3 regions of the Paenibacillus sp. FSL R5-0527 genome follow, and region 3 is predicted to be linked to each of the others. Evidence: riboswitches for the same ligand, from Rfam matches in the RefSeq annotation. Region 3 holds a riboswitch; each other region holds the start of a gene.

Region 1 (10,239 bases), 4.6 Mb from region 3:
ATGCTTGGGCCCGATCTGCGTTTGGTAATCCCCATGTCAGCTATTGCGGGAGCCATCATTTTGACAATAGCGGATGTGTGCGGCAGGCTCATCGGCAGCCCGGGAGAACTTGAAGTCGGTGTGGTTACAGCGTTTATAGGAGCTCCAATCCTAATCATATTAGCGATGAGATCGAAAGTGCGTTCATTATGAAAAATCATTCTGTTGAATTTATCATGGCGGGCCGGCGTCAAAGACGCCGCCGGTGGATACTGATCACCGGCTTCCTTGCAGTACTTGCATGCTTGCTTTGCTGCGCTATGCTGTTACTGGGAAACACCATTTATCCGGTTCAAGATGTCATCCGGGCGCTTTCGGGAGAGCAGCTCAAAGGCGTGTCTTTTGCGGTGAATTCGATACGTCTACCGAGAATGCTGGCAGGTCTTTTCGCCGGATTTGCTTTTGGTGTTGCCGGATACATCTTCCAGACTATGCTGCGCAACCCCCTTGCGAACCCGAATGTCATCGGGATTACCTCCGGCTCAAGCGCGGCGGCTGTTTTTTGCATCACCCTACTTCATTCAAACCGGGCGGTTGTTTCCGTTGCTTCGGTGATTGCCGGTCTTGTTACGGTTATCATTATTTATGTACTGTCCAGGGGGAAGACATTTTCGGTCGGGCGGTTGATCCTCGTCGGAATCGGCATACAGGCCATGCTTGACGCCCTGATTTCCTACCTGCTGCTGGTTGGCGCTCAACAAGATATTCCCGCAGCGATCAGATGGCTCAGCGGCAGTCTGAATGGCTCGCAAATGCACGAACTTCCGCCTCTTGTCCTAACGGTATTGATCTTTACGCCTATTGCTATCGTGCTGGGAAAACATCTAAGTCTATTGGAACTTGGAGAACAATCGGCCACTTCGCTTGGAGTGAACACGGACAAGACAAGAATAGCGCTTATTTTGAGTTCTGTGTGCATGATTGCTCTGGCTACCGCTACCACCGGGCCAATCGCTTTTGTCTCCTTCCTTTCGGGGCCGATCGCGAAAAGACTGGCCGGAGCCGGCTTCTCGAACATAATCCCGGCTGGTCTTGTTGGCGTAAATTTAGTGTTGGCGGCAGATTTAATCGGACAATTTGCTTTCGAGTACAGATTCCCTGTGGGCATCATGACCGGAATACTCGGAGCGCCGTATCTGATCTTCCTGCTCATCCGAATGAATCGAAAGGGCGAGTTATAATGAAACCAACGCATCTATTTCAAGCCGAACAGCTCGTGGCCGGCTATGATCATAAAACGATTATCCAAGGTGTAGACCTTGTTATCCCCAGTCATAAAATAAGCGTTATTATTGGAGCCAACGGCTGCGGAAAGTCCACGCTGCTGAAAACACTGGCAAGGCTGATAAAGCCTAAATCCGGCAAAATCTCGATTGACGGAAAGCCCATCGGCAAAATGCCGCCAAGACAGCTGGCGCGCGTGGTTGGACTGCTGCCGCAATCCCCTATTGTTCCGGAAGGCATTTCGGTAGCGGATTTGGTTGGACGGGGAAGGTTTCCGCACCAATCGTTGTTCGGCGGATGGACTAAAAAAGATTATGAAGCCGTTGCCGAAGCGATGCGAATTATGGATATAACGGAGTTTGCCAATCACAATATTGACGAGCTTTCCGGCGGTCAACGGCAGCGCGTCTGGATTGCCATGGCTCTGGCGCAACAAACCGACATTTTATTTCTCGATGAACCGACAACCTTTTTGGATATCACCTATCAAGTCGAAATTCTTGACCTGCTCACGGACCTTAACCGTAAACACGGAACTACGATTGTCATGGTTCTTCACGATATCAACTTATCCGCGCGTTATGCGGACCATATTTTTGCGCTTCAGCAAGGAAAGCTTGTGGCGGAGGGCGAGCCGTCTCAGGTGATTACAACCACATTGGTAAAAGACATTTTTGGGCTCGATTGCACGGTGATACAAGATCCCATTTCGGGCTCTCCGTTGGTAGTGCCCAAAGGGCGGTATCATGGTAATGAATAGAGACGGCCGATCTCGGGTGACAACATAAAGGAAAAAAAAAGGCGTTATTTCAGCCGATATCCCCCATGTTGCGTATAATAAAGGAATTTTATGGCGCTATTCCCACGATTTAGTAGCGAAAGGCCGCCTTTCGACGTGTTCATCGAAAAATAAGACCCAATAGTTCCCCTATCGTGATGAATAGGCTCAAATTCGGAAAATAGGACCCTAAAGTTTCTCTATTTTATGGGGACGATACTGAGCACAAGAAGTATCTATTTGTAATCCAACCGCACTTACTGCATTTTGTTTTCGATCCGCTGCATGAACTCTTCGGCGGCACTATAGCCGAGCTGCTTGAGATACCAATTGTTGGCCGCCGCCTCAATCAGACCGGCCACATCTCGTCCCGGCTGGAGCTGGACCTCGATATGCGGAATCTTGACGCCGAGATATTCCGTGAATTGAGGTTCCCGTTCCAGCTCATTGTTCAGAGCATTCTCCCGCCATGAAGCCAATTCAATGTCGAGTACAATCCGCGTCTCGTCCTGAAAAGCCCTACGCCCGTATTGGCGTACGACATTAATCAGGCCGATGCTGCGCAGCGCAAGGAATTCGCGCGTGGTTTCGTTATGCGTTCCGAGCAAAGTCGTTGGCCCCAGCTTCTTCAGCACCACAATATCGTCCGCAACGAACCGGTGGCCCCTTCTGATGAGCGTGTGGGCGGTTTCGCTTTTGCCGATCCCGGATTTGCCGCGGAGCAAGACGCCAATGCCCGATACATTCACGCATACCCCATGGATCGATATCTCCGGCGCAAGCGCTTTGACCAAATAGCTGTCCAGCTTGGCGATAAACTCCGTTGTCGTCTCCTCCGTCCTTAGCAGCGGAATCCCCTCCTGATCGCAGAACAAGGTCAGATACGGGATCTCCTGCTGTCCTGACGTCACAATAAAGCAGGGCGGATGATATTTGACGATGTTGCCGATATGCAGCTTGCGTTCCTCAATAGATAATGTCAGTAGATAGTTAACTTCCTTACGGCCAAGCACTTGCACCCGCTCCATGGGGAAAAAATCAAAATACCCCACAAACTCCAGCCCGGGTCTGTGCGCCCGCGGACGGGTAATCACACGGTCCATACGGCCCGCCCCGGCAAGCACTTCCATATGAAACATATTCGCAAGACTTTGCACCGTGATCGTCTTCATGTTGTTCTCCCCAATGATTAATGATTCTGGAATGACACTGTTTAAGATTATTTACCCGCTTTTCTTCGATTCGAATAATACAAAGCAAACAGCAGAATAAACCACAGCGGCGTCAATAATAAGGCCATGCGTGTTTCTTTGGCAACCAGCATAATTATAAGAATTATAGCAAACAACGTCAGAACTGCATAATTAACAAAGGGGGTAAACGGAGCTTTAAATTTCGATTTTGCCTGCAACTCTGGCTGCGTCTTTTTATACTTGATGTGACAAACAAGAACCACACCCCAGACCCAAATAAAACAAATGGCGCTAATGGTGGTGACGACGCCAAACGCTTGCTCCGGAATAAGCTTGCTCAAAAGAGCTCCCCCGGATAGGACAAGCGTGGAGATCAATAACCCGTTTCTGGGCACATGGTTTTTATTCAGCTTGGCAAAATGGGATGAAGCCTGGTTATTCTTACTCAAATTGTATAAAATTCGGCTGGTTGAAAACATCCCGCTATTACAAGCGGAAGCGGCTGAAGTTAATACGACAAAGTTAATAATTCCCGCGGCAATCGGAATCCCGACCAAACTAAACGTTTTAACAAAAGGGCTTTCTGACGGGCTTAGCTCCGTCCAGGGATTGATGCACAATAGGGCAATAATCGCGCCGACGTAGAAGAATAAAATTCTAAGCGGAATTTTATTAATCGCCGAGGGGATATTTTTTTCCGGGTTGGATGTTTCCGCGGCCGATACCCCCACCAACTCCACACCAACAAAGGCAAACACAACCATTTGGAAGGAAAGCAAGAACCCGGGAACTCCGTTTGGAAATATGCCGCCATGTCCCCAAATATTTTTGACCGTAACCATTCCCGTATCCGTTTTGAATCCAATCACCAGCAAGACGACCCCAATGGCAATTAATGCGAGAATCGTCACTACCTTAATTAAGGCAAACCAAAACTCCAATTCGCCAAAATTTTTTACGGTTAACAGATTAAGTCCTAATAAAACAACTAAGCAGATAATTTCAGGCACCCATTGCGGGATATCAAACCAATATTGTACATACACCCCAACCGCGATCACATCGGCCATAGCCGTCATGATCCAGCAAAACCAATAGGTCCATCCGGTTATAAACGCGGCCCGCGGTCCAAGATAGTCTTCGGCAATGTCCGTAAAAGATTGATATCCGGCTTTGGACAACAGGAGTTCTCCCAGCGCCCTCATCACAAAAAACACGGCGATCCCCACGATGAAATAAGCAAAGATAATGGACGGACCCGCCAGTTGAATGGCTTTGCCCGATCCGAGAAACAATCCGGTACCAATGGTGCCGCCAATGGCAATCAGTTGAACATGCCGATTTTCTAAATCCCTCTTTAATTCTTGTTGTGCCAAACCAAACTCCTCCTTAACGTGAAAAGTTGAACAATGGATTAAATCCAATAAAAAAAGAGACTGGATGCGCTCCAATCTCCCGGTCATAAGAATAACTAAATAGACTTGTTATTAACTATTTTCGAAATAACAAATAGATATTCAGTACTCTTCTGTCCTTTTGCCTGAGATTGTGAACCCTTCGGCGCCGCGGAATCCCGCGGTCTCTCCAGAAGCTGCTCCTGCTATAGTACGATCCATAGCAATCATAGCTTGCCAACTATTTAATTTTTATTGTAACAACCCATTTAAATATTTTTCAATATTACTCGCAGTGAAAAATTTTGTCAACGAGATAATTCCCATTCGCCCAGGTTTGATTACGGCAGTGTTTCCCCGGGCTGTCTGTAACGGTAAACGTAACGGATAACTTTATTCATTTAACCGAGCGAAGGGTTATCCCGAACACAAATCATACGAGGGCCTTATCAGTTTAGATAGTGCAAAATACGGTATAATAAAATGCGGACAAATATACCTCAAACGTTTAAAACCATAGCTCACAAATCATCACACTCATTGATGATTTACTCTATTTACTTCCGTTCAACCCTTCGCAGATATACTTTAAAATAACTCTGAAAGGAGGGAATGTATGGTCACCATTCTTATCGTTGAAGATGACCAGATGTTGCGTCTTTTGACGAAAGCGAAACTCAGCCCACTATATAAAATCAAAGAAGCTGCTGATGGCCAAGAAGCGTTGGAAGTTCTCGATCGCGAACATATGGATCTGCTCGTGGTGGATATTCAAATGCCGAACATGAACGGTTATGAACTGGTGCGCACCCTGCGGGATAGCGACGATATGACGCCTGTCATCATGCTGACGGCCATGAACGCCTTTTCCCACAAAAAGGAGGGATTTGCCTCGGGCGTGGATGATTACATGACAAAGCCCATCGACTATGAGGAACTGATTTGGCGTATTGAGGCACTGCTGCGGCGAGCACAGATTGCCAACGAAAAGCGCATTGTGATCGGCGGCTTCTCCATGGAGCAGAACACCTTTTCCGCCCAATATAACGAAGAAACAATTCCGCTGACAAACAAGGAATTTGACCTGCTGTACAAGTTTCTCTCCTATCCCAATGTCGTATTCACCAAGCAGCAGTTGATGGACGAGATTTGGGGTTACGACTCCGAGACAGAGTACGATACCATCAAAACCTACATCAGCCGTCTGCGCAACAAGTTTTCGATGTGCAAAGAATTCGACCTGATATCCATTCGGGGACTTGGATATAAAGCGGTCATCCATAAGATGGGAGGCGGCCATGAAACGATATAATCAAGACGCGATCTTTAAGCTGGTTCAATTCCGGTGGGTTTTCATTGCAGACGCAATCGTAGTTATCGGCGCAGTGATGGCCTATGGGCTTATCGCTACATACTGGCTGGGCATGAACAGGGAGAACGCTCTTTCCATGCTGGCTATCATTCCGCTTATGATTATTGTTGTCGGTTTGGGAACACTTTTTACGCTACGATCCGTCCGCCGGAAAATGGGTGATCTGTTGATTGGAATAAAAGAAGTATCCGACGGCAATCTGGAGGTGCGGTTAGACAGCAGAAAGGCGGAAGAATATGCACCCATCTATGATGGATTTAATCGCATGACGGCAGAACTGAAAAACACGAAGGCAGAGATGCAAAACTTTGTCAACGAGTTTTCCCATGAATTCAAAACGCCGATTACTTCAATCTCCGGGTTTGCCCAATACCTTATTGACACAGGAGACGGCATTGAGAGCCCGGAACGGATTCAGTATCTTCGGGTCATTGCCGATGAATCCCTTCGTTTGTCCACACTATCGCAGAACACGCTTCTGCTTTCCAAGGTCGAAGCCTGTGAAATCATCACCGAAAAAGAAGCATACGATTTATCCGAGCAAATAAAACGGTGTGCAATCCTGCTGCTTCCGAAAATCGAACAGAAGAAGATTGAGCTGGAGCTGGATGTTGACGATATATCTTATGTGGGCAATGCGGAACTGATGGAACAGGTATGGATCAATCTGCTTAGCAACGCCATCAAATTCACCCCTGAACACGGAGAAATCAAAATTTCCGCCAAATGCACCTCAGATCAGCTTACGCTTAAATTTTCCGACAGCGGTGTGGGCATGGACGAAGAAACCGCCGCGCATATCTTTGAGAAATATTATCAGCACGACACGACCTCCGCTGTACGGGGCAACGGCATCGGCCTTTCCATTGTTTTCCGCATCATTTCCCTGTGTGGCGGTGAAATTTGCGTGGAAAGTAAACCTCAAGAAGGTAGCACCTTTATTATCACGTTACCCGTCTAACGTATGAAATACAATAAAAAGCGCAAATCGGACTCCGGTGCGGTTTGCGCTTCTTTTTTGCTTTCATATGAATTATGACTTCTTTTTACTTTCGCTCAACCTTCGCCCATTAAGATATGCTCATACACACAGTAATCCTAACAACGATAACACAGAAGGAGATTGAGAACATGAAAAAGAATATGAAAAAGATGTTGATGGCGAGCATGACAGCCTTGGCCATCGGGATGATTGCTGCGGGGTGTGGAGCCACTACGGATTCAGGCCATGCTGAAGATACAGCAAATTCCAGCTCGGTTGAACCCGTAGTCAGTATTTCTGATTCCTACGATAACACGGAAGAACTTGCGGCTGTTTTCCCAATCATCAATCCCACCCCCATCGACACGGAAATGGGGAAGAACATTCAGAATAGACTGCTGAACGGGTTTGAAAACTGGAACAGAGGCTATGATGCCTGGGAAACCTGGGGCGATATTCTGTATACTGAGGATTCCCTTTATAACGTACACGGTGTGAAGCTCACCTTGAAGGAATATCAGGATTCCATGAATGCGACGCTGCAGTCCAGCGATATTCAGATGGGCAACTTCAATAATATGATCATCTCCGGTGACTGGGCTGCGATTCGATACGACATTTCAACGACCAACAGACAGACCAAAAAAACTTCGGACGGAAGCGTGATGGAGTTTGTCCACTTCAAGGACTATGGAGATGAACTGGGCACTCGGGTTGTGGAAGGCTGGGCCGGAACAAAGGGCGCAGATTTTGACGGTTTGACAAGTTTCCAGACCGACCAGGCGAAAGCGGCACAGCAGGCTGCATTGGATGCCATCGTCAATGCGAAGATCCCTGATACAACGGATCTTGAAGCCAAGTATCCTGTTACCTATCCCACGCCGATCGAAAACGATATGGCTAAGAAGATTCAAAATGCCATATTGAACGATTTTGAAAATTGGAATCAGGGCTTTGATGCTTGGTCGGTAGGGGCAGATACCTTTTATGACAGCAACCTGCAGTACCATACGAATGATGAAACCATGACCCTTGAGGAATACAAGGCTTCCGTAAAGAACGCTGCTGAATCGACCGATGTAAAGCGTATTAGCTTCGATAATATGCTAATCAGCGGAGATTGGGCGGCCATTCATTACAGAATCACCAATCAGGACGCAACGACCGGCGAAAAGACTGCCGGTGACGTGATGCAGTTCCTGCACTTCGCGGAGGACGGCGACAGCGTGAAAGTGATTGAGAGCTGGACGAAATAAGCCCGTGTATTTATGTGATGTATATTTCAACTTTGTGGGTAGGGTTTAAGACATGAGAAAAGCCGTAGGACTTAAAATCCTACGGCGAATGTCCGTTAGGCATTACCCGCCTTGGATGGTTTGTTGCTGGGTGCAAACCACCCGATTAGGGCGATCGCCACCAGGACAGCGTAGAAGACAATCGTCCAGACCGTGCTATGGGGAAAATGAGGATCCAAAACCCCAATATCCTCATGGGCAAGGGTGATGACGGCGAGCTTTACTCCAACCCATGCAACGATCGCATAAGCCGTCGTCTCAAGCGCCGGACGTTGGGCTAAAAGTTTTACAAACCAAGTCGCCGCAAATTTAATTAAGATCAGGCCCGCAATTCCGCCGAGCAATACGACCATAAACTGGCCTGCGTCCATCCCCCCGAATTCGCCAAGCGGCGAGTCCGGCAGCCCTAGCGCAAGCGCCACCGCAGCCAGGATGGAATCGATCGCAAAGGCAAGGTCTGCCAGCGCAATTTTTCCTACTGTAGGCCAAAAACTTTTCCCTGCCGACTCTTGTTTCGTGTCCTTGTGCACATCCTCATTCTTCTTGCCGAACCGCGCTTGGATGATGTGCTTCAAGCCCAAGTATAGGAGATACGCCGCACCAATCGCCTGCACCTGCCAGACGTTAGCAATAAAGGAAATCGCAAATAACGCGGCAAAACGAAAGACAAAGGCCATCATGATTCCATAGTTAATCGCTCGTTTCTTCTGTTCGTCCGGCAAATGTTTCGCGATAACCGCAAGAACGAGCGCATTGTCGGCCGATAACAATCCTTCCAAACCGATAAGAATGAGTAGTGCCCAGGCATACTCCAACCACATTTGCTCCATCTCCCTTTGTAAAGTAAGTTGTATCAACCCGACAATGCCGCACGTAAATAATATTGACTTGTACAGCAATGGGTATACGAGATGTTATACGAAATACCCCCCCGATAGAGTTCATTTTTTTACGATGAGAATAACATCGCTACTTCCTCCTGAAACACCTCTCGATCTTTTCCGTCCATCCATGTTCGTAAATGCCGGGCCAACAGGGGATAACAGGTCCTTTATAACCAATCTGACATTAAAATAAGAAGACAAAAACATAAAAGGAGCTGCCAAGCAGCTCCTTAGTTATTGAATCATATATTCCCCCAGTTTGCGGTATTGCGGCTAAACCGGTTCACGGCGCTAAACAGGGCTTTCACGGAGGAGGTCATAATATCAACGTCAACGCCGCAACCCCAATATACGCTGCCGTCGGATGCCGTGATGCCGATATAAGAGACGGCTTGCGATTTAGAGCCGGTTTCCAGAGCGTGCTCCGTATAGACCAGATCGCTGTATGCCAACCCCAGATAGGCTTGCAGCGCATTGCTGATCGCATCGAGTCTGCCGTTTCCGGTGCCTTCGATTTCCTTGACTTCATCGCCGGTCCGGATCGTGACGATGGTTTGAAAATCTTCATTGTCCGTAATACGGTATTTGATAAACTCGACAGGCGTTTTAATGTTCACATATTCCTTCAAGAAAATATCGTAGATTTCCTCGGGCAGCAGTTCTTTTTGCTGCTGATCCGATACGTTTTTAACGAAATATCCGAAGTTTTCGCGCATTTTTGCCGGAAGATCGAGTCCGTACTTCAACTGCAGCACGTATCCGATCCCGCCTTTGCCGGACTGGCTGTTGATGCGGATAATATCGCCTTCGTACTCCCTGCCGATGTCCTTGGGATCAATCAGCAGATAAGGGACCGACCAATGCCGGGGTTCTTGTTCCTCGCGCCATTTCATGCCTTTGGCAATCGCATCCTGATGCGAGCCGGAGAAAGCGGTGAATACCAGCTCGCCTCCGTAAGGATGTCTTTCGCTGACTTTCATTTTGGTCAGCCGTTCATAAACGGAGGCGATGGCAGGGATGTTCTCAAAATTCAGCCTCGGGTCCACCCCGTGGGAATACATGTTGAGAGCCAGCGTCA
Region 2 (10,239 bases), 2.7 Mb from region 3:
CACCGCGCGCACCGCCTCGAGAAAATAGGTCAGCGGCAGGCCGTGGGCGATCACCTGCAGAAATTTGGGCATCGCCTCCATCGGCCAGGAATGTCCCGACAGCGAAAAAGAAGGGAGCGCGACCAGCATGGAAATTTGCAGCGCCGTGATTTTGTTGGGAGCAATCAGGCTGAGCAAATAACCGACTGACGCCACGGTAAAAGAGAAGACTACGGCGATCAGCAAAATCGACCACGCCGACCCGCGGAACGACAGCTCATACACGGAGGTGAGAATCGCCATGACGACGAAGACGTTCAAAATACCGATAAGCCAATACGGAAACATTTTGACGAACATGATTTTCCACGGGCTTCTCTTCCACACGGCGAAGCGGCTCCAGGTCCGCTCTTCCTTTTCCCGGGCGACCGCCATCCCGACGGCCATAAACATGACCTGCTGCAGCGTCGTTCCAGCCATCCCGGTGACGAGGAAATCCACGTAATCATAGGTCGGGTTATAAAGTGTACGCGAGGTAAACGGGATAATCGATAAGGTCGCGCTCACCTGTTCATCCTTCATTCCTTGCTGCTGCAGCTTTTTGGTCGTCGTTCCGTAGCTGTACGTCGTGACCACTTCGTTGGCGCCCTTGACGACGGCGTTCGTGATCATCAGGTTGGTGCCATCCACCGCGGCGACGATCGGCGTCGGCGTTCCCCGCTTCAGCTTGGCTTCCAGATCGGCCGGGATGATCACCCCGGCTCTGGCTTCGCCGTTATCGATCGCTTGCCGCAGTTCCCGGCTCGAATGGACTTCCCCGACGACTTTGATCGACTGATGCGCATCCAGCGCCTGGATGATTTGCTGGCTTAACTGGCTCTGATCTTCATCGTAAATGAGCGTGGGAATTTCCAAAACCGCCCGATGACTGTAAAGGGAGGCGAAAAAAAACGTATAAAAAATCGGCCCGATCAGCAGGATGACGAAGATCACCCGGTCCTTGAAAATATTTTTCCACTCTTCCGCCAGCATAGAGCCTATCGTAAGCCTATCGTTCACTGGGCTTCACCTGCTTTGTCCGCTTTGCCCGCTTTGTCCGGCGATTCCTCAGTTCCCGCCTGTCCCCCAGAGGTTCCGCCGTCCTTGCCGTACCATTCCACGGTCATCCCGGTCGCGGCGGTGTCCGGCAAATCGATGAACTGAACTTTAATGCCGAAGGAGCGGATGTCCAGGTCCCCGGTATTCTGCGTCGCTTTTTGCGAAGCGAACGTCGCCGCCTGCGCTATCGTAACGACCTTGGCCTTCTGCATGCTGCCGTCGGCAACGAGCTTCACGTTTACGATATCGCCTTTTTTCAGGCCGGCCATCTCGGTTTCGGGCAAATAAAATTTCGCCGTCTTGACCGCTTCGGTCTGCTGAATCGTAAAAACGGGGAACCCGGAACCTACGATTTCGCCGAGCTCCGCCGACTGGGACACAATTACCCCGTCTACGGGAGCAATCAGCTTGGTGTAGCCCAGATAGGTTTGGGCCTCCTTCAGTGCTGCGGCTGCTTGCTTCTTGCCGGACTCGGCCGTCCGCTGGGCCGCCTCGGCCTGCTCGATCATCGCCACGGCCGCGTCCACATCCTGGCGCTTGATTTCAATTTGCGCCTTGTTGGCCTCGGCCAGCGCCAAAGCCGCTTTCGCCTGCTCAAGCTGGGCTTCGGCGGCATCGATCTCCTCCTGTCGGGCGCCTTCTTTCGCCATGTTGTATTGCTCGACCGCGGCGTTGTAAGACGCTTCCGCCTGCGTATAGGACAAGTTCACTTTGTCAAAATCGGCTTGGCTGACTATCCCTTCGGCAAACAAGCCTGACGTCCGCTGCAAATTGTCCTTGGCGATGTCGTAAGCTTTTTTGGCCGCTTCCATTTGGACTTTCACCTGCTTCAGCTCCTGCGGGCGCGCTCCCGCTTTGAGTCCATTAACCTTGGCCTGGGCCGCCTGAACCACCGCCTGCGCCTGCGCGATCTGTTTGTCGATCGTTTCCGCCGTCAGGAAAACGGCACTTTCACCCTCCGCTTTTTTCGATTTCGCCGCATTCACGGAAGCTGCCGCTTGCCCGATCTGGCCTTCGGTCACGGCCACCGCCGCCTGGGCCTGGGATACCTTGGCTTTGACCTCATCGCTTTCGATTTGGGCCAGGATATCCCCCTTCTTCACCTCATCGCCTTCCTCCGCCAGCAGCTCGACGATCCGTCCGCCGACTTTAAAGCTCGCGCTCGATTGATCAGCCTCGATAAACGCCGTCGGGCGATTCTCTTTTTCGCTGCCGGAGGTAATCTGGTTCGAGTTCAGGATCCAGATTCCGCCCGCAATGAGCAGAACGATCGCAACATAAATCAACAACCTGGGTATCAGTGCTCTTAGCTTTTCCATCTTCCTCTACTCCTCCAAATATCATCTCACTTAAGTTTGAACTGTTAATGGTTCATGCGCGGCCGCTCGGCCGACAGGCCTCCCGCCAGAAAAATCCGCATGGATTCCTTGATTCGCTCCTTCTCCAGCGGCTCGTGGTTTTTGTTCCAATCCAACGTTAACGCTATGTACAGCTTCAGCATGACGAAAGAAATCACTTTCGGATCAAATGCATGAATTTCACCGCGCTGTCCAGCCAGCGTGATTTGCCGCTCCAAATAATCCAGAATGGCGCTTTCGATTTTTTCCAAACCTTCCCGCGCCTGCTGGGTACCGAAATTGCGCACCTCCTGAAACAATTTGGCCAGCAGCTCATGCTCGCTTCTGAACTCCAGCAAGGCATCCATGCTTTGATAGAGATTCTCGAAAAAAGGCTTATTCTCATCCACCTTTTGCGCCGTGAGCCGCTTCATCTCCGCAATGATGGAACGGAGAATTTCATCGAACAGCTCTTCTTTGTTGGAGAAAAATGTATATATAGTCCCCTTGGCTACATTGGCGATTTTGGCCACTTGATCCATCGTCGTCGCCTTATAGCCGAACAGCGAAAAACATTTCACGGCGGCTTCAATCACCATTTCCCGACGGTTGATTTGAGCCAATCCCCATAGCACCTCCCCTCGCGAAAATGACTGATTGACCAAAATAAGAATATAGTCAATTGGTCGATTTTTACTTTACTCCTTCCACAGACGGATGGCAAGGTATTTTTTGCAAAAAACCTTTAAAAATTTTTCTCGTTCCGTGTTGAGCGTTTTTTTATTGCTCGTTTTCGCTTTTTATTGATTAATATTTGGTTGTTGATTTTAGCGCGTTATTACTCTTTTTATTTCGGCGATATCCATCCATTTGAGAGAAATAGAGGGAATTTATTCCGCTATTTTCAAGGCTTTAAGATCAATTGTTGGCTGTAGCCGGCTGTTAGCGCCCGACTCTGCCGGTGAACATCGCGCTGCCGGATAATAAAGAGACTGAATAACGTTATTTAACTTGATAAAAACCAGGCCCCTGGCGGCGCCTGGTTTTTATCGTACGTTTAGCTGCGAAAGCGCCTCAATGGCTAGTCTTCCCGTAACGGACACCTCAACCAAAAAAGTCCCGGCCCTATCGTACAAAGGGCGGGACTCTGCTTGCTTATTTTTTCCGGTTTCGCAGCTCTTTCATGATTTTGCGGCCGGTCGGCGTTTGGGCCAGGCCGCCCTGGGCCGTTTCCCGATGCCGGCTGGGCATCGCGGAGCCGACCTCCAGCATGACGTCGATGACTTCGTCGGACGGAATCGCGCTGCGCACGCCGGCAAGCGCCATATCCGCGGCCGCCAGCGCATTGACCGCCCCGAAGCCGTTGCGGACGATGCAGGGGATTTCAACCAGACCGCCGACCGGATCGCAGATCAGGCCCAGCGTATTTTTCAACGCCAGACCGACGGCGTGCACCGCCTGCTCCGGCGTTCCCCCGCGCAGCTCGACCATCGCGCCCGCCGCCATGCCGATCGCCGAGCCGATTTCCGCCTGGCATCCGCCTTCCGCGCCGGAGATAAACGAGTTGTTGGCGATGACGTACCCGATCGCCCCGGCGCAGAACAAACCTCGCACCAGATGCTCATCCTCCCAGCCAAAACGTTCCTGCGCGCTGACGAACACCCCCGGGATGATACCGCAGGAGCCGGCCGTCGGAGTGGCCACGATCCGCCCCATCGAGGCGTTGACCTCGGAGACCGCCAAAGCGTAAGCCATGGCCTGACAGGCGATGTCCCCCGCGGCGGGCTCCCCGCTGCCGCGGTATTCGTTCACCCTTTTGGCATCGCCGCCCGTCAGCCCGCTCGTCGAGGTAATTTCCTCCGTCAATCCTCGGCGTACCGCTTCCTTCATAATTTGATAATACTCAGCCATCGCCGCCATGATTTCCGCTTCGCTCTGGCCGCTTTCCGCCGCCTGATCCTGCAGCATCACCTGCGAAATCGTCAGGGCCTCCTTATCGCACAAAACGACGAGCTCCCGCAAATTCCGAAAACGCATGTTTATCTACCCCTTCACTTTGATGTCAAACGCTTTACGTTAAATCGATGTAAGCCGTCCGGCTCACGTGCGGAAGCTTTTCGACCGCTTCGATGAGCGCGCCCGGAATCGCCCCATCCGCCTCGACGACGGTCAAGGCTTCTTCGGTCCTGCCCTTCCGGTCGGTTATGATATAGCCGATGTTCACGTCCGCCCGGCTGAACAGCGCCGTGATGCCGGCCAACATGCCCTGGCGGTCGGCATGCTCGATCACAAGCGTCGGCAGCTCGCCCGAACACTTGACCTCAAACCCGTTGATGCCCTGGATCGCAATGTTCCCGCCGCCGATCGACGCGCCCGTCACCTCGACCTTGCGGTTTTCGCCGGCCAGTGCGATTTTTACCGTATTGGGATGGACCCCCGGCTGAACGCCGGTCGTAAAGTCAAGCTTTATCCCCGTTTCTTCCGCGATTTGCAGCGACTCCCGGATGCGCTCGTCATCCGTGCGATAATCCAATATCCCGCCGGCGACGGCCAGATCCGTGCCATGCCCCTGATACGTTTCCGCAAACGATCCGTAGAAGCAGATATGCGCTTCGGCGGGCACCTCTTCCAACAGCTGCCGCGCAAAACGCCCGATCCGTACCGCCCCCGCGGTATGGGAGCTGGACGGTCCAATCATCGCCGGACCAATAATCGAAAATACATTTTTAAACCGCATGGTCATCTTCCCCGTTCCCCATATCTTTGTTTTCACCATTTCGCAAAAATCTTACTTTCAGCTTTCCCTATTAGTACGTGTTCAAAAAGGTCGGTTTTCAGCACCGAAGCGAAGGCTTGGGCCAGGCTGAATTCAAGATTCGATGCCGAGTATGCTGCTATGTACCAACTTCATGATAAGAAAAACGTATATCGACGTATATTCAAGGACGGCAGACCGCGTTTAGCGGCAGTTTTTCCAGCGATATAAGGAAGCCGATACTTGCCTCCAAGCACCACAAAGGACAGAAAAAAGGCTTGCTGCCTTCTCTCTGTCCCCGTTACCTGAGAGTTTGATGCTTCCGTTGGCCGGAACCACGTACCCCTTGGGTGGCTTTCGCTCTCTCCAGAGTCGCGTCAGGCCATGGTCCTTGTACCTGAGAGATTCAAAGCCGCCCCGCATGGCCGGCTATTTGCTCCTTCGGTGCCGCCTCCAAAGCGGACTCTCCCATGACCCTCATTCGCGCGATATCATTTTGTAATTAATGTAAAACGAAAAGCACCATATGTCAATATAGCTAACATACAAATTCAGCTAGATGCCAAATAATATAGTAAAATATTCCTATTTTTCTATGAGTATATGTATATTTTCATAAAATTCTACTTGTGCATTTTCATTTTCATAGATATACTATTTTCAAAACAAGCCAGTATTTACCTATTTTTATTTTTTATTGAAAATAACCTACTTTTCCTATCGAATTTATAATTCAACCGACCTTAACCCCATCGGTAGTTCAACGAAGGCTTGAATTTATCGCCGATACCTCACTGTTTTCCGCTTCACGTTTTGGTTATGTTCTAATCCGGCTTGCCGTATAAACCGGGCCCGACCGCCAAGCGTTTGCTCCCCGCTGCCCGAAGCGGCTCTCTTTCTCAACTCAACGGCAACTAGTGTTAACTTTTCTCCCATGAAAGGAGGTGATGCTTGGAATTACGATAAATGTCCGTCTTTTTTTCGCAAGTCTCTCAGGTCGTCTCCGGTTTTAACTGACAGCCGGCAATTCTCCGGGCTGCCACAAGAGGATGTTCCAAAGGAACCATTAACCTAGAAGAGGGAGTGAAGAAGTTGATCCGATTCAAAAGATTCCGTAAAAATTTCTCACTCGGTATGTCGATCCTCCTTGTGCTTACTTTTGTTCCTGCGACCTATGCCGAAAACGCCGGCGCTGCGGCCAGCACCAGTTTAAAATCCAGCTCGCCGCAAATTGCCGAAGCCAAGATCGATGACAAGCTCACGACGCAGTTCAAGCAGGACGATTACGTGACTTATCTTGTCAAATTAAAAGAACAGACCGATACGGCCTCCGTTTCCAAGCTGGCCCTGCAAAAAGCCGCAACCCAAAAAGCGACGCCTTCGGCCGCCAAGCTGTCGGCCCGGACCTCCGTCATCAGCGCCCTGCGCGAAACGGCTTCCCGCACCCAATTCAGCCTGGAAAACTATTTGAGGCAGGAGCAAAAGTCCGGAGAGGTTAAGGATTACAAAAGCTACTTTATCGTAAACGCCATGGCGGTGACAAGTACAAAAGAAGTGCTTGACCAAATCGCCCTGTTTCCAGAGGTAGAAAAGATTCTGCCCAACGAAGAGCGGTTTCTGGATAAGGTGGAAATCGACAAACAGGAGGCGGCGGCCGGTCAAGGAACATCCGTCAAGGATGCCGCGGCCGATCACGCCGGAGCGGCAGCCGTCAAGCCGAGCAGCGTCGAATGGAACATCGCCCAGGTCAACGCCCCCGAGGTGTGGGCCCAAGGCATCGACGGGACGGGGATCGTCGTCGCCAATCTCGACAGCGGCGTGGAATACACCCACCCGGCTTTACGCGCTAAGTGGCGCGGGTTTGACGCCGCCGGAAACATCGTCAACCCCGAGCTGAACTGGTACGATCCGCACAGCCACGCCACGCTCCCGGCGGACGCCGACGGGCACGGCACCCACACGATGGGCACGATGGTCGGATCGGAGCCGGACGGCTCGAACCAAATCGGCGTAGCGCCCGGGGCAAAATGGATCGCGGTGCGCATTTTCAACCCGTCGACCACCGACGCCATTATCCTGGACGGCGGGCAATGGCTGCTCGCTCCAGTGGATGCGCAGGGGAATCTCCATCCCGAACTGGCTCCCGACGTCGTCAACAACTCGTGGGGCGGGGGCTCGGGGGTGGACGAATGGTTCCGCCCGATCGTGCAAGCCTGGCGGGACGCCCAGATCTTCCCCGAATTTTCGGCCGGAAATACGACTCTCACCAATCCGGGCGGTCCCGGTTCCGTCGCCAATCCGGCCAACTATCCGGAGGCATTCGCCACAGGGGCGACGGACATCAACCGCAACCTGGCCGATTTCTCCCTGCTTGGCCCCTCGCCTTACGGCGAGATCAAGCCGGAGGTATCCGCGCCGGGCGTCAACATCCGCTCCTCCGTACCCGGCGGCGGTTATGAAGGCGGCTGGAACGGCACCTCGATGGCCGGCCCGCATACGACCGCGATCGCCGCGCTGCTGCTGCAGGCCAACCATTCGCTGACGGTCGACCAGCTCGAAGAAGTCCTCACCGGCACGGCGACGCCGCGCACGGACAGCCAGTTCCCGAACACGCCGAACAACGGATACGGCCATGGCATCGTCAACGCGCTGGACGCCGTCGGTTCCGTGCTCGAAGGGGTCGGAACGGTGTCCGGCCGGGTCGCAACCGCCGGCGACGATTTCGAAGAACCGGTGCTGGAGCATACTCCGCCTTCTTTAATATATGAAGGTTTCGACGTAACGTTAACCGCCCATGCGGCCGATAATGTCGCCGTGACTTCGGTTGAATTTTACGCCCGGGAGGCGGGAACCGAGCATTATTTATACCTGCCTGCGAAGCGCGTGTCGGGAACGAGCCAGGACGGCGTCTATGAAGCCACCGTCCCGTCCTTCCTGGTCGGAACCGCGGGGCTTGAATATTACATCAGGGTCAGCGATTACGGGGGCAACGGCTTTGACACCGCCCCGTATTCCGTGACCGTGTCGGCCGGGATTCAGCCCGGATACGAGCAGGATTTTGAGTCCGGTGTGATCGGGTACGCCTCCGGCGGAACGGGAAACACATGGGCCTGGGGAGCGCCGGTCAGCGGCCCGGGCAGCGCCTATTCGGGGGAAAAAGTGTACGCCACGAACCTGAGCGGCACCTATTCCGCGAACGCCAACTCCTACCTGCTGGCGCCTCCGATCGATCTGACCGGAAGCCCGGAAGGGGCGCTGCTTTCTTTTAAACATTGGTACGATCTTGAAAACAACCGGGATTACGGCACGGTGTATATCGCTTCCGAGGAGAGCGATTACGCTTTCGCGCCGGTGGCCGAATTTACGGGAACGAGCGGCGGCTGGAAGACGCAATATATCGACCTTCGCCCCTATGCCGGCCAGCAGGTTTATCTGCAATTCAATTTAACGTCCGACGGTTCGGTACAAAAAGCCGGCTGGTATCTTGACGACCTGTCGCTGCAAGCTCCGGACGACGTGGCTCCGGCGGCTCCCGGCGGGCTTAGCGGTTCCGTCAATTTCGTCGGCAGCGCGGAGCTTTCCTGGTCCGCCCCGGCCGATGAAGACGTGAAGGAATACACCGTGTATCGCTCCGAAGCTTCGGGAACGGGCTACGAAGCGATCGCCACGACGGCGGAAACGGCTTATACGGACGCTTCCACCGCGACCGGCGCCACGTATTACTACGCCGTCGCCGCAATCGATTACAGCGGCAACGAAAGCGAAAAATCAAATGAAATCGCCCTGACGATCGAACGTCCGGTCAGCCTGTTCAGCGACGATTTTGACGGCGTCGACGACGGCGGCTGGACCCACAGCGGCACGCAGGACGAATGGGAACGCGGCACACCGTCCGCCCCCGGCCCGAGCAGCGCCGTATCTCCCCCGAACGTCTGGGGCACGGATCTTGACGATACCTACGCGAATGGAGCGGATTACTCGCTCGTGTCCCCAGCCATCGATCTGAGCGGGGTGGACAATGCCACGCTGGCATTCGACCACTGGTTTGAAATCGAAAGTAGCTATGATTTCGGATACGTGGAAGCCAGCTCCGACGGCGGCGCGACCTGGGCCCAGCTGGGCAGATTTTCGCACAGCACGAACGGCAAGCAGTGGAGCCCCGTATACTACAGCCTGGACGAATATGCCGGCGGAACGGCGAAAATCCGCTTCCGGCTGAAGACGGATAACAGTGTTGCCAAGGCGGGCTGGTATATCGACAACGTTCAGGTGCTCAGCGTGCATACGCCGGCAACGAAGGCTGCCCAAGACGTGGTTGACGAGATCACCCCGCAAAAATCCAAGGCCGACAAACCCGGTCCCGCCTACAAGCTGATCCGCACCACCAAAAGCGAATATAATGCCGCTGTCGGCAAAGCGCAGGGGAGCGGCGAAGCCGGCGTCAGCAGCCTGCCGGCCAGCGCGACCGTGACGGTGGTGGAAACGGGACGTTCCGTGAAAACGGACCCCGCGACCGGAAAATACAGCCTGACCCATGTGGCCGGCAACTATACGCTCAAGGCGGAAGCCTACGGCTTTTATCCGCAAACGCTGCCGGTCTCGATTGAAGATCAGAAGAGCGCGAAGGCCAACTTCAATTTGCAGGCGATCCCGAAGGGGCAAATCGCCGGTACGATTAGCGACGAACGCAGCGGCGAGCCGATCGCGGACGCTACCGTAATCGTGCTTGAGGACGCGGCCATCGCCCCACTGCGCACCGGTGAGGACGGCGGCTTCTCGCTGGAAGTGTTGGAAGGAACGTACACGCTGTCGGTGTCGGCGCGCGACTATTACAGCAGCACGATCACCGTAACCGTGCCGCCGGACGGCAGCGCCGACGGATCGCTCGCGCTCAAGCCGTTCATCGGCTTCCCGGGCGAAATCGGCTACGATGACGGTACGGCGGAAAACGCCTGGTCCTTTAACTCCACAGGCAACGCCTGGGCGGTGCGGATGACGCCGGAATCCGGCGCGGCGCAAGTGACCGGCGCCTCCATCCGGTTCTGGAACGAGGAATGGCCCGTACCGGGC
Region 3 (10,239 bases):
GGCGGGTTTTCCGTGCCTACCAACGGGGCGAAGCCTGCCGCCCCCTCCGCACGCCGGCCGCGGATGGCGTAACGGCCGGATTCGTCCAGGACGACGGTCGGCTCGGGGAGAAAAGGCGCGAGCCGCTTTTTGACGCCGACCGGACCTGCGCCTGGACCGCCGCCGCCATGCGGCGTGCTCATCGTTTTGTGCAGGTTGAGGTGGACGACGTCAAAGCCCATGTCGCCGGGCCGCGTAATCCCCATAATGGCGTTCGAATTGGCGCCGTCATAGTACAGCAGGCCGCCGGCGGCATGGACGATTTCGGCGATCTGCACGATTTGCTGCTCGAACAGGCCAAGCGTGTTCGGGTTGGTGAGCATAAGGGCGGCGGTATCTTCGCCGACGGCCGCCCGCAGCGCGTCCAGATCGACCATGCCGCGCTGGTTCGAAGGGACGGTCACCGTCTCAAAGCCGGCGACCGCAGCGCTGGCCGGATTGGTGCCGTGCGAGGAGTCCGGCACGATCACTTTCGTCCGCTTCTCGCCGCGGCTTTCGTGATAGGCGCGGATCATCATCAGGCCCGTCCATTCCCCATGCGCTCCGGCGGCCGGCTGCAGGGTGACCTCGTCCATGCCGGTAATCCCGGCCAAATCCCGCTGCAGCCGGTACATCAGCTCCAGCGCGCCCTGCAGGCTTTCCTCCGGCTGATATGGATGAATTTTGGCGAAGCCGGGATAACGGGCCACATCCTCGTTGATTTTCGGGTTGTATTTCATCGTGCAGGAGCCAAGCGGATAAAACCCGTTATCAACGCCGAAATTGCGGCGGGACAAGGCGGTATAATGGCGCACGACATCGACCTCGTACACTTCCGGGAACGAAAGCCCCTCGCGGCGCAGCATTTCCGGCGGCACCAGCTCTTCCTTCGGCACGGCGGGGACGTCGCATTCCGGCAGGGAATAACCGATCCTTCCGGGCCGGCTGCGTTCGAAAATAAGCAATTCCTCCGGCTTGGTTTCATTTATTTCGCGCATATCGATTCCTCCATTACACTGACGAATTGGTCGATTTCCGCTTTGCTGCGTTTTTCGGTCACGGCGATCAGCACATGTCCGGCGAGTTCGGGGTAGCTGCGCCCCAGATCAAATCCGCCGATAAATCCGGCCTCGAGCAGCTTTTGCTGCAGCCGCTGCGGATCGGCGCCTTCCGGCAGCCGGATGACGAATTCATTAAAAACCGGGGCCGGAAAGGGGAGGCCTACGCCCGGGATGGAAGCCAGGCGTGTTTTGGCGTAATGCGCTTTTTGCAGGTTCAGCTCCGCGACCTCGGCCATGCCTTGTTTGCCCATCAGCGACATATACACAGACGCGGCGAGGGCGAGCAGCGCCTGGTTGGAGCAAATGTTGGAGGTCGCTTTTTCGCGGCGGATATGCTGCTCCCGGGCTTGCAGGGTCAGCACGAACCCGCGCTTGCCGTTACGGTCGGTCGTCTGCCCGACGATCCGCCCGGGCATCCGCCGCATGTAGCTGTCCGCCACGGCGAAAAATCCGCAGGTCGGGCCGCCAAAGGAAGGCGCGATGCCCAGCGGCTGCGCGTCGCCGACGACGATATCCGCGCCCAGCTTGCCCGGCGCTTCCAGCAGGCCCAGCGACAGCGGGTTGCAGCTGACGATCAAGAGGCCTCCGCGCGCATGGATCAGCTCGCCGATGGCGCGGATATCTTCGAGGGAACCGAAGAAATTCGGGTTTTGCACCAGCACGGCGGCGGTGTCTTCCGTGATAGCCGTCTCCAGCGCCTTACGGTCGGTAACGCCCGCTTCCCAGCCGACCTCCGCGATCTCCAGATTCAGGCCGCGCGCGTAAGTCGCCAGCACCTCGCGGGCATCGGGGTGAACGGTCCGGGCCACGACCAGCCGCTTGCGCCGGGTGGCGGCCGCAGCCAGCGAGCCGGCTTCAGCAAGTGCCGTCGCTCCGTCGTACATGCTGGCATTGGCCACCTTAAGACCGGTCAGCTCGCAGATGTAGGACTGGAACTCAAAGATCGCCTGCAGCTCGCCCTGGCTGATCTCCGGCTGGTACGGCGTATATGCGGTGTAAAATTCGGAGCGGGAAATGACGTGTTGGACGACGGAAGGAATATGATGATCGTAAATGCCCGCGCCGAGGAAGCTGGCGTAACGGTCGGTGTCGGCATTGCGCGCGGCGAGCGCGGACATGTGCCGGGTTAAGGCGTATTCGTCGAGCCGCGGCGAAACCGGCAGCGCGCCTTTAAAGCGGATCTCCTCGGGAATATCCTGAAACAGCGCTTCGAGCGAAGGCGCGCCGATCGCTTCCAGCATTTCGGCCCGGTCCTGTTCGGTCAGCGGCAAATAACGGTGTTTTATCATAAGTTTCTCGTACTCCTTTCACGGCTTGGCGGATGCGTTTCGGCGATAAAACGGCAGGGGGACGACTTTGGCTTTCAGCCGTTTGCCGCGGATTTCCACCTCGAGCACGGTGCCGGCCGCCGCGTGGGCGCCGGCGATCAGCGCCAGGCCGAGGTTTTTTTTGAACGTCGGCGATTGCGTGCCCGTGGTTACTTCACCGATGGGGTCCTCGGTGCCCGGCGCAAACACCGGATAATGCGCGCGCGGAATGCCCCGGTCGATCATCTCCAGACCGGCCAGCCGCCGCAGTACGCCTTCTTCATGCTGCCTGAGCAGCGCCTCGCGCCCGATAAACGGGCCGGAGTCCCACTTCACGAACCGGCCGAGGCCGGCTTCCAGCGGCGAAATGCTCGGCGACAGCTCCTGCCCGTAGAGGGGAAGGCCGGCTTCAAAGCGCAGCGTATCCCGGGCGCCGAGCCCCGCCGGCACGAGTCCGCGAGGCTCGCCGGCCCGCATCAGCGCGTCCCAAAGGGCCGGGGCGTCTTCCGCGGCAACATAAAGCTCGTACCCGTCCTCGCCGGTATAGCCGGTGCGCGAGAGCAGCGTTTTAATGCCGCAGACCCGGGCCGCGGGTTTAAACGTGAAGGGGCGCATAACGCTGGGATCATACCCTTCGCACAGGGGAGAGAGGATGGAGGCGGCCAGCGGTCCCTGCAGCGCCAGCAGCGCCGTGGCGGCGGAAACGTTGCAGAGACTGACGCCCTCGGCGGGCAGATGCCGGCGCAGCCATTCCCAATCCTTGGCGATGTTCGCGGCGTTGACGACAAGCATGTATTTGCCTTCGTCCCGTTTATACACCAGCAGATCGTCGACAACGCCCCCGTCCGGATAACAGAGCAGGGTGTATTGGGCTTTTCCCGGCCCCAGCAGGCTCACGTCGTTTGTCGTCATCCGCTGCAAAAAACTTCCCGCTCCGGGACCCTCGGCGTAAAACTCGCCCATATGCGATACGTCAAACAAGCCGGCCCGCTCGCGCACGGCCTCGTGTTCCTTCTGAATGCCGCTGAACTGCACCGGCAGCTCCCAGCCGCCGAAATCGATGCAGCGCACGCCTTCATACCGGGAGTAACAAGAGTATAGCGGCGTTCGTTGCAATAGGGGTTCTACGGGTTCGGACATTTCATCACCTCGTTTGGCCGCGGTGGGCCGTATTTTACCTGCACATATCATGAAAAAATAAAAAGACAGGCCAAGAAATTCCGACCGGCAAACGAATCGGATATTCCCGGGCTCTGTCCTTTGTACCTGAGAGTTACCCTGCGGCAAAACACCGGTCATCTTGCGCTCCGGCATTTTTGAAAAAGCAGGTTTCCCCTTGGGTGATCCGCCTTCTGTCGATAAAGACGAATTCTCTCCAGAGACGCGTCCGGCAGAGGTCCTTTTGCCTGAGAGATTCACCGCTTCCGCAACGGCTTGCTCCTTCGGCGTTACAATTGCCTGGAATTGTAATCTCTCCCTCTGCCTTCAACCGCTGATTACATCTACATTAATACTCAAAACCGCGAAATATGTCAATAAACTTATCATGAAAATATAAAAAATATTTTATTTTTGTATTATGCAACGCTTTCATTTTTTGAATCTATAAATTATGTTAGTAATATTGACACTACAGCTAGGTTTGGAATAATCTGAACGAGAAAGATCCGGAAGAGGAGGAATACGCATGTCTGCCAATATTAGGGGAAATCTGTGGTATAGCGATGAACATGAATGGGTGCTGGATTTGGGGGACGGAACGGTAAAAATCGGCATTTCCGACGTGGCTCAGCATCGCTTGGGCGATATTGTATTTGTGGAGCTGCCGGACCTTGGAACGGAAGTGGAAGCGCAGGACGGCATCGGCACGATCGAATCGGTCAAAACGGTGGCGGATTTGTTTACGCCGGTCAGCGGAACGGTACTGGAGATCAACACGGAGTTGGAAACGGCGCCCGAGCTGGTGAACGAGGAACCTTACGATGGGGGATGGATGGTGCGGATTCAGCTTCGGGAAGACCCCGCCGCCGCTTTTTCCAAGTTGATGGATGCCAAAGCTTATGCGGAGTTTCTTGAAAGATAAAGGCCTGTGATAGGCAAAAAAACCTCGCGGCAGCGATGAGGATTCGGCTTGCTTATCGCATTGCCTCTTTTTGCTTCGCTGGCCGCAAGGTTGCTCGGTGCGATCATTTGCGTTTGGGAGGGAGCAGGAGGGAGCGGTACAACGCTTCGAACATAAATTCGAAGGCCTCCAGACGGGATACGGCATCGAACGCGGTGGAGCCCCAGGCGTAGATGCCGTGGCCCCGCAGCAACAAGCCGGGAACCCGGGTGTCGAGCGCGGCGGGAATCCGCCTTTCCATTTCGGCGATGTCGGCGTAATTCGGCACGACCGGGATGCGTACAGCGGCGTCCTCCTCCCAGATGCCCAGCGCTTTGATCAGCTCGTTGCCCTGCAATGGAACGAATCCTTCGTCGCCGAAATATTCGCTGAGCACATTGTTAAATACGGTGTGCACGTGGAGAATCGCGCCGCAGCCGGTCATCCGGTAGATCTTCGCGTGGACCGGCGCATCTTCGCCGGGCGTCAGCTTCGTAGCTTCGCTTGGCGTTCCGGCGGCGTCCACAAACAGGAACTCCTCGGCCGGAAGGTTCGTCCGGCCTTTCATGCCCGACGTCACCGCAAAATGATAATTGCCCGGCGCAAAGCTTCCGACCCGGACGGACAAGCTGCCGCTCATGGCCGGAAGCCAGCCGCGGGCGGCAAGCTGCTCCTTGACGCCGCGCAGTTCGCTGAGCGCAGCTTGTTTTTCCTCCAACGGAATGTCCGAAAAATTCATCCAGGCCGTCCTCCTTCGTGCTTCATCCAGAATTTTGGCTTACAAAAGCGACTTTCGAACCGCCTCGCCCATTTCCAAAGACCGCTCGGCGGCGCGGTGCACCGCGGCTTTCACGTTCGGCCGGAACCCGCCCGCTTCGAGCACCTCCAGCGCCGCCTGGGTCGAGCCGTTCGGCGAAGTGATGTCGGCCCGGAGCTTGGCCGGATTTTCGCCGGTTTCCGCCATCATCAGGGCGGCGCCAAGCACGGTTTGCACCGTTAGCTCTCGCGCCTGCTCGGACGTTAGGCCGCCTTCCATGCCCGCTTCGATCATCGCTTCCATCATGTAATAAATATATGCGGGGCCGCTCCCGGAAACACCGGTCAGGATTTCCATCCGTTCCTCCGGAATCACGCTCACCATGCCGACCGCTTGAAACATGGACAAGACCTGCGCTTTTTGCTCCTCCGACATTTCGGCGGAGAAGGAGATCCCGGTGGCGCCGCGGCCGATGGAGCAGGACGTGTTCGGCATCGTCCGGGCGACCGGGATGTTGCCGCCGAGCAGCGCCTGGATCGTCGCAATCGACAGACCGGCGATCAGGGAGACGATCATTTGCCCTTCGCGCAGCATCGGGCCGAGTTCGCTAAGCGCTTCCCCGGCATCCTTCGGCTTCATCGCCAGGACGATGATCGAAGCTTCCCGGAGATGCTGCCGTTTGGCGGCTTCCTCGTTTGCGGCCGTGACGCGGTAAGTCTGCGACAAATAGGCCAGCCGTTCCTGGCTCGAGCGGTTCAGCATGGCGATTTGCTCCGCGGCGGCGACGCCTTTATGGATCAGTCCGCGCACGATCGCTTCGGCCATCGAACCGGCGCCGTAAAAGCAAATCGAGGCGGAGGCAAGGGATATGTTCGGGTTCATGGGAATTACCTCCTGATGTAGAGAATGGATATTGGCTAACAGGGATTTTTTTCAGGCTTATTGCAGATTTACTCCCGGATTTGCCCGTTCCCCGTAACGATATATTTGCTGGATGTCAGCGCAGGCAGGCCCATCGGTCCTCTGGCATGCAGTTTTTGCGTGCTGATGCCGATTTCGGCCCCATAGCCGAATTCGAAGCCATCCGTAAACCGGGTGGACGCATTGTGGTACACGGCGGCCGCGTCGATTTCCTGCTGGAACAGCTTCGCAGTTTGCCGGTCTTCCGTAACGATGCATTCCGAGTGTTTGGTCCCGAAACGGCGGATATGATCCAGCGCCTCCTCCAAGTTGCGAACGACCTTCACATTCAAAATATAGTCGTTGTACTCGGTCGCATAGTCTTCTTCGGTTGCCGGATTCGCCCAGGCCACGAGGCGTCTCGTGGCTGCGCAGCCCCTTAATTCGACGCCCGCCTCCTTGAAGCGGTCCGCCAATTCGGGCAGATGCCGGGCGGCGAAGTCTTCATGGACGAGCAGCGTTTCCATCGAATTGCATACCGATGGGCGCTGTACTTTGGCGTTGAGCGCAATGGAAGCGGCCATTTTCGGGTCCGCGGCGGCGTCCAGGTACGTATGGCAGATGCCGGCGCCCGTCTCGATGACCGGCACGGTGGCGTTTTGCACGACCGTTTGGATCAGCGAGCTGCCGCCGCGCGGAATGATGACATCCAGCAGCCCGTTCAGCTTCAGCATCTCGTCGACGGACGAACGGTTCGGGTCCTCGATGAGTTGCACGGCGTCGACCGGGATGGCGGTGACGCTTAACGCCTCGTGGATGATCTCGACGATTTTGCGGTTGGAGGCGAGGGCGGAGGAGCCGCCGCGCAGCACGACCGCGTTGCCGGTCTTAAGGCACAGTCCCATCGCGTCGACCGTCACGTTGGGGCGGGCTTCATAAATGATCCCGATGACGCCGAGCGGCACGCGCTTCTTCACGATATGCAGGCCGTTCGGGCGGTCGATCGTCTCCAGCACGTCTCCGACCGGATCGGGCAAAGCGACGATCTGCCGCAGCCCTTCGGCGATGTCTTTAATGCGTTTCTCGTTTAAAGCAAGCCGGTCCAGCATCGACGAAGAAGTGCCGTTCTCCCGGCCGCGCCGCAAATCTTCCTCGTTGGCCGCGATAATCGCGGCGCTGCCGTCCACAAGCGCTTTGGCGGCGGCCAGCAGGGCTTCGTTTTTTTGCTCCGTCGTCAGGCGGTTCAGCGCGGATACGGCGCCGGCGGCCCGCTCGGCTTTTTGTCTGACTTCACTCATGGTTTTAGGCCTCCTTATGATTCTTTGATTTATGATTTTAACGAAATCCATTCGTCCCGGTGGATAACCTCCAGACGGTGGACGATTTCCAGCTTCTTGATGACCTCCCCGCTGGGAAGCCCGAGAATTTCCTGCAGCTGCTCGGCGTCGTAATTGACGATCCCGCGTCCCAGCACTTCCCCGCCGGGATTGACGACTTCCACGACATCTCCCGTATGAAAGTGGCCGGTTGCGCACTTTACGCCCACCGGGAGCAGACTGCGCCCGCCGTGGATGAGCGCTTCTTCGGCGCCGTCGTCGACCGTCAGCGTGCCGAACGGAGTGGAGAAGAAGCCGAGCCATTGTTTTTTGCGCGGCAGGGCGGACCCGTGCGCTTCGAAGTAGGTGCCGCGGCCGTCGCCCCGCAGCGCCGCCAGCAGATCGCCGGGCTCCCCTACCTTGCCGACGAAGACGGGAACGCCGCCGATCGAAGCGATTTTGGCCGCGTCGATTTTGGAGCGCATGCCGCCCGTGCCGACCGCGGAGCCCGCCCCGCCGGCGATCGCGTACAGGTCGCCCGTGATTTCGGCGACGCGGGCAATGCGCGTAGCGCTTGGATCAAGGCGCGGGTCCTTGGTGTAAAGCCCGTCCATATCCGTCAAAATGAGCAGATGCTCAGCTTTGATCAAATTGGCGACCAAGGCCGACAGCGTGTCGTTGTCACCGAATTTCAACTCGTCCAGCGACACGGTGTCGTTTTCGTTGATGATCGGCAGGACACCCTGCCGCAGCAGTTCTTCGATCGCCATGCTCGCGTTGCCCGTCCGCTTGCGGTTCTGGAAATCGGAGCGGGTAAGCAGCACCTGGGCCGCGGATACGCGATGTTCGGCGAGCGCTTCGCGGTACGCCTGCATGAGCAGCGCCTGGCCTACCGCGGCGGCCGCCTGTTTCTCATGCAGCAGCTTGGGCCGCTCGGGGTAGCCGATTTCGCGGAAGCCGGCGGCCACGGCGCCGGAGGTGACGAGCAGGGGCTGGTATCCGGCCCTGATGAGACCGGCCAGCTCGGCGGCGAAATAACGGACGGCGTCCCGGTTTAACCCTCCTTCCGACGAAGTCAGCGAACTGCTTCCGATTTTGACGACGATGCGACGCAGCATGGTGACCACTCCTCCAAAACTTGAATAATAACGTGTGCGTGCGGGTAACGGATGGTTGCGCGAGCCGCAGGATGTAACGGACATGAGAGCCGCTAATCAAGCGAAAAACGGTCTTTTCCGCATTCTCCCGCAAAATAAAAAAACTTCCGCCTTTGCACGCAAAGGACGAAAGTGTGACTTCCGCGGTACCACCTTTATTGATGAGGTTTCTCATCCGACTCGGATTGCCCGGTAACAGGGGCGCTGTCCGGCTTTAGGGCCGGCCGCTCGGGGGTAGGGTTCGGAAAGGGCAAGCATGTAAATTCTCTCAGCCGATGGAATTTACTCTCTGGAGCGCCGCGGTCTTTCGTACTGGTCCCGTCTATGCGTTTGTATGGATGTCCGATATGAATATGATTACTGTTAGGATACCACCGTACTTTCTTTTTTGCAAAGAAAAAAGCTAAATGGGGCTCAAACTAAAATTCGGCGCTTGATAACCAGCTACCGAAGGGCGAACACCGTTGGCTGGAGCTAGTGTTCAAGCTTGTGTTACTGACGAGCTGCCGAACGACGAACACCATTGGCTGGGCCAGCAAAATAGCGGCATTTTATGTACTTATTGTCGGGAGCCAGGCATCTTCATCCCCATTAACGACATTTTTTGTTCTTATTTTCCTGTGAATGGCCCCAGAACGCGGACATTTCCTAGCTGCCGGGGAAAATAGCGGCATAAAGTATCTCTATATCGCTCAAAATGGGGGGGGGATCGCCGAAATAACGCCCTGCTTTGTCCTTATGTTCACTAGCCCTTGCATTTTACTTCTTGCACAAGACAATTTGTAGCCCTGATACATGCAGAATTCCCGCAAAAGCTCAGGTTTTCGAACCGATCCATTCGCCCGCCGGAAATCTAACGGTTGTTGCAGCCGCTATTTTACGATAAAAGACCTTTTCTGAATTCTAACGGTTATGAGCGTCGTTATTTGCTTGAATCTAAGCGGAAATAGCTGGGTTTCCATGAAATAAGCGCTATGGCAATCGTTACAATTTTGAAATCTATGTTCTTGGGACAAATAGCGGTTGTGGCAACCGTTAGCATAGTTTCGTGGTTATGAATGTATCTTGTCCGGTTTGATGCAATGCTAGTGCCTTATCTTTTCGCTGGAGCGGCCGTGTGAAAAGTTCTTGCGATCACTCCCCCGCCGCGGATTCCTTAATCACCTAAAAATTCAGCACACTTGCCTAGCTCCGCCATTTCTTTAATTTAACTTATTTTAAAACAAGCCGAGCCGTCCGATTCGCCATGCGGCTTCCTGCAGGCGGTCTTCGCCGCTGAGCAGTCCGATGCGGACGTATCCTTCGCCGTGCTCCCCGAAGCCGATCCCCGGCGCCACCGCAACTTTGGCTTCCCGAAGCAGCAATTCGGCAAACGCGGCGGAGGTGAATCCCTTCGGAACCGGGAGCCAGCTAAAGAAAGAGCCCCGCGGTTTGGAGGCGTGCCAGCCGATTTGCTCCAAAGCCTGAAAAAAGGCATCGCGGCGCGACTCATAACGCCGGGCGAGTTCCGTTACGCAGTCCTGCGGACCGGTCAGCGCGGCCGCGGCCGCCGCCTGAATCGCGCCGAACAGGCTGACATAAATGTGATCCTGCAGCAGGTTCACAAGCGAGATGATCTCGGC

What was found. Region 3 has a riboswitch for glycine ahead of gcvT (glycine cleavage system aminomethyltransferase GcvT). Riboswitches for the same ligand answer to the same signal wherever they lie in the genome.
Region 1: another riboswitch for glycine. It lies ahead of NYE69_RS02115 (amino acid permease); the one in region 3 lies ahead of gcvT (glycine cleavage system aminomethyltransferase GcvT).
Region 2: another riboswitch for glycine. It lies ahead of sdaAB (L-serine ammonia-lyase, iron-sulfur-dependent subunit beta); the one in region 3 lies ahead of gcvT (glycine cleavage system aminomethyltransferase GcvT).

What each region holds. Positions count from the first base shown of each region.
Region 1 is NZ_JBBOYI010000001.1:458,687-468,925, forward strand. It holds gene NYE69_RS02095 (FecCD family ABC transporter permease) at 1-192, shown strand, start outside; gene NYE69_RS02100 (FecCD family ABC transporter permease) at 189-1,220, shown strand; gene NYE69_RS02105 (ABC transporter ATP-binding protein) at 1,220-2,023, shown strand; gene hprK (HPr(Ser) kinase/phosphatase) at 2,299-3,213, opposite strand; gene NYE69_RS02115 (amino acid permease) at 3,261-4,610, opposite strand; glycine riboswitch at 4,753-4,832, opposite strand; gene NYE69_RS02120 (response regulator transcription factor) at 5,245-5,940, shown strand; gene NYE69_RS02125 (HAMP domain-containing sensor histidine kinase) at 5,927-6,961, shown strand; gene NYE69_RS02130 (nuclear transport factor 2 family protein) at 7,132-8,238, shown strand; gene NYE69_RS02135 (TerC family protein) at 8,334-9,107, opposite strand; gene leuA (2-isopropylmalate synthase) at 9,404-10,239, opposite strand, start outside.
Region 2 is NZ_JBBOYI010000001.1:2,306,141-2,316,379, reverse strand. It holds gene NYE69_RS10135 (ABC transporter permease) at 1-1,038, opposite strand, end outside; gene NYE69_RS10130 (HlyD family secretion protein) at 1,035-2,396, opposite strand; gene NYE69_RS10125 (TetR/AcrR family transcriptional regulator) at 2,441-3,037, opposite strand; gene sdaAA (L-serine ammonia-lyase, iron-sulfur-dependent, subunit alpha) at 3,570-4,451, opposite strand; gene sdaAB (L-serine ammonia-lyase, iron-sulfur-dependent subunit beta) at 4,486-5,151, opposite strand; glycine riboswitch at 5,545-5,650, opposite strand; gene NYE69_RS10110 (S8 family serine peptidase) at 6,262-10,239, shown strand, end outside.
Region 3 is NZ_JBBOYI010000001.1:5,045,448-5,055,686, reverse strand. It holds gene gcvPB (aminomethyl-transferring glycine dehydrogenase subunit GcvPB) at 1-1,016, opposite strand, end outside; gene gcvPA (aminomethyl-transferring glycine dehydrogenase subunit GcvPA) at 1,004-2,368, opposite strand; gene gcvT (glycine cleavage system aminomethyltransferase GcvT) at 2,387-3,526, opposite strand; glycine riboswitch at 3,638-3,767, opposite strand; glycine riboswitch at 3,771-3,875, opposite strand; gene gcvH (glycine cleavage system protein GcvH) at 4,074-4,469, shown strand; gene mtnB (methylthioribulose 1-phosphate dehydratase) at 4,573-5,226, opposite strand; gene proC (pyrroline-5-carboxylate reductase) at 5,266-6,126, opposite strand; gene NYE69_RS22265 (glutamate-5-semialdehyde dehydrogenase) at 6,195-7,442, opposite strand; gene proB (glutamate 5-kinase) at 7,472-8,578, opposite strand; gene NYE69_RS22255 (hypothetical protein) at 8,661-8,813, shown strand; gene NYE69_RS22250 (pyridoxal phosphate-dependent aminotransferase) at 9,835-10,239, opposite strand, start outside.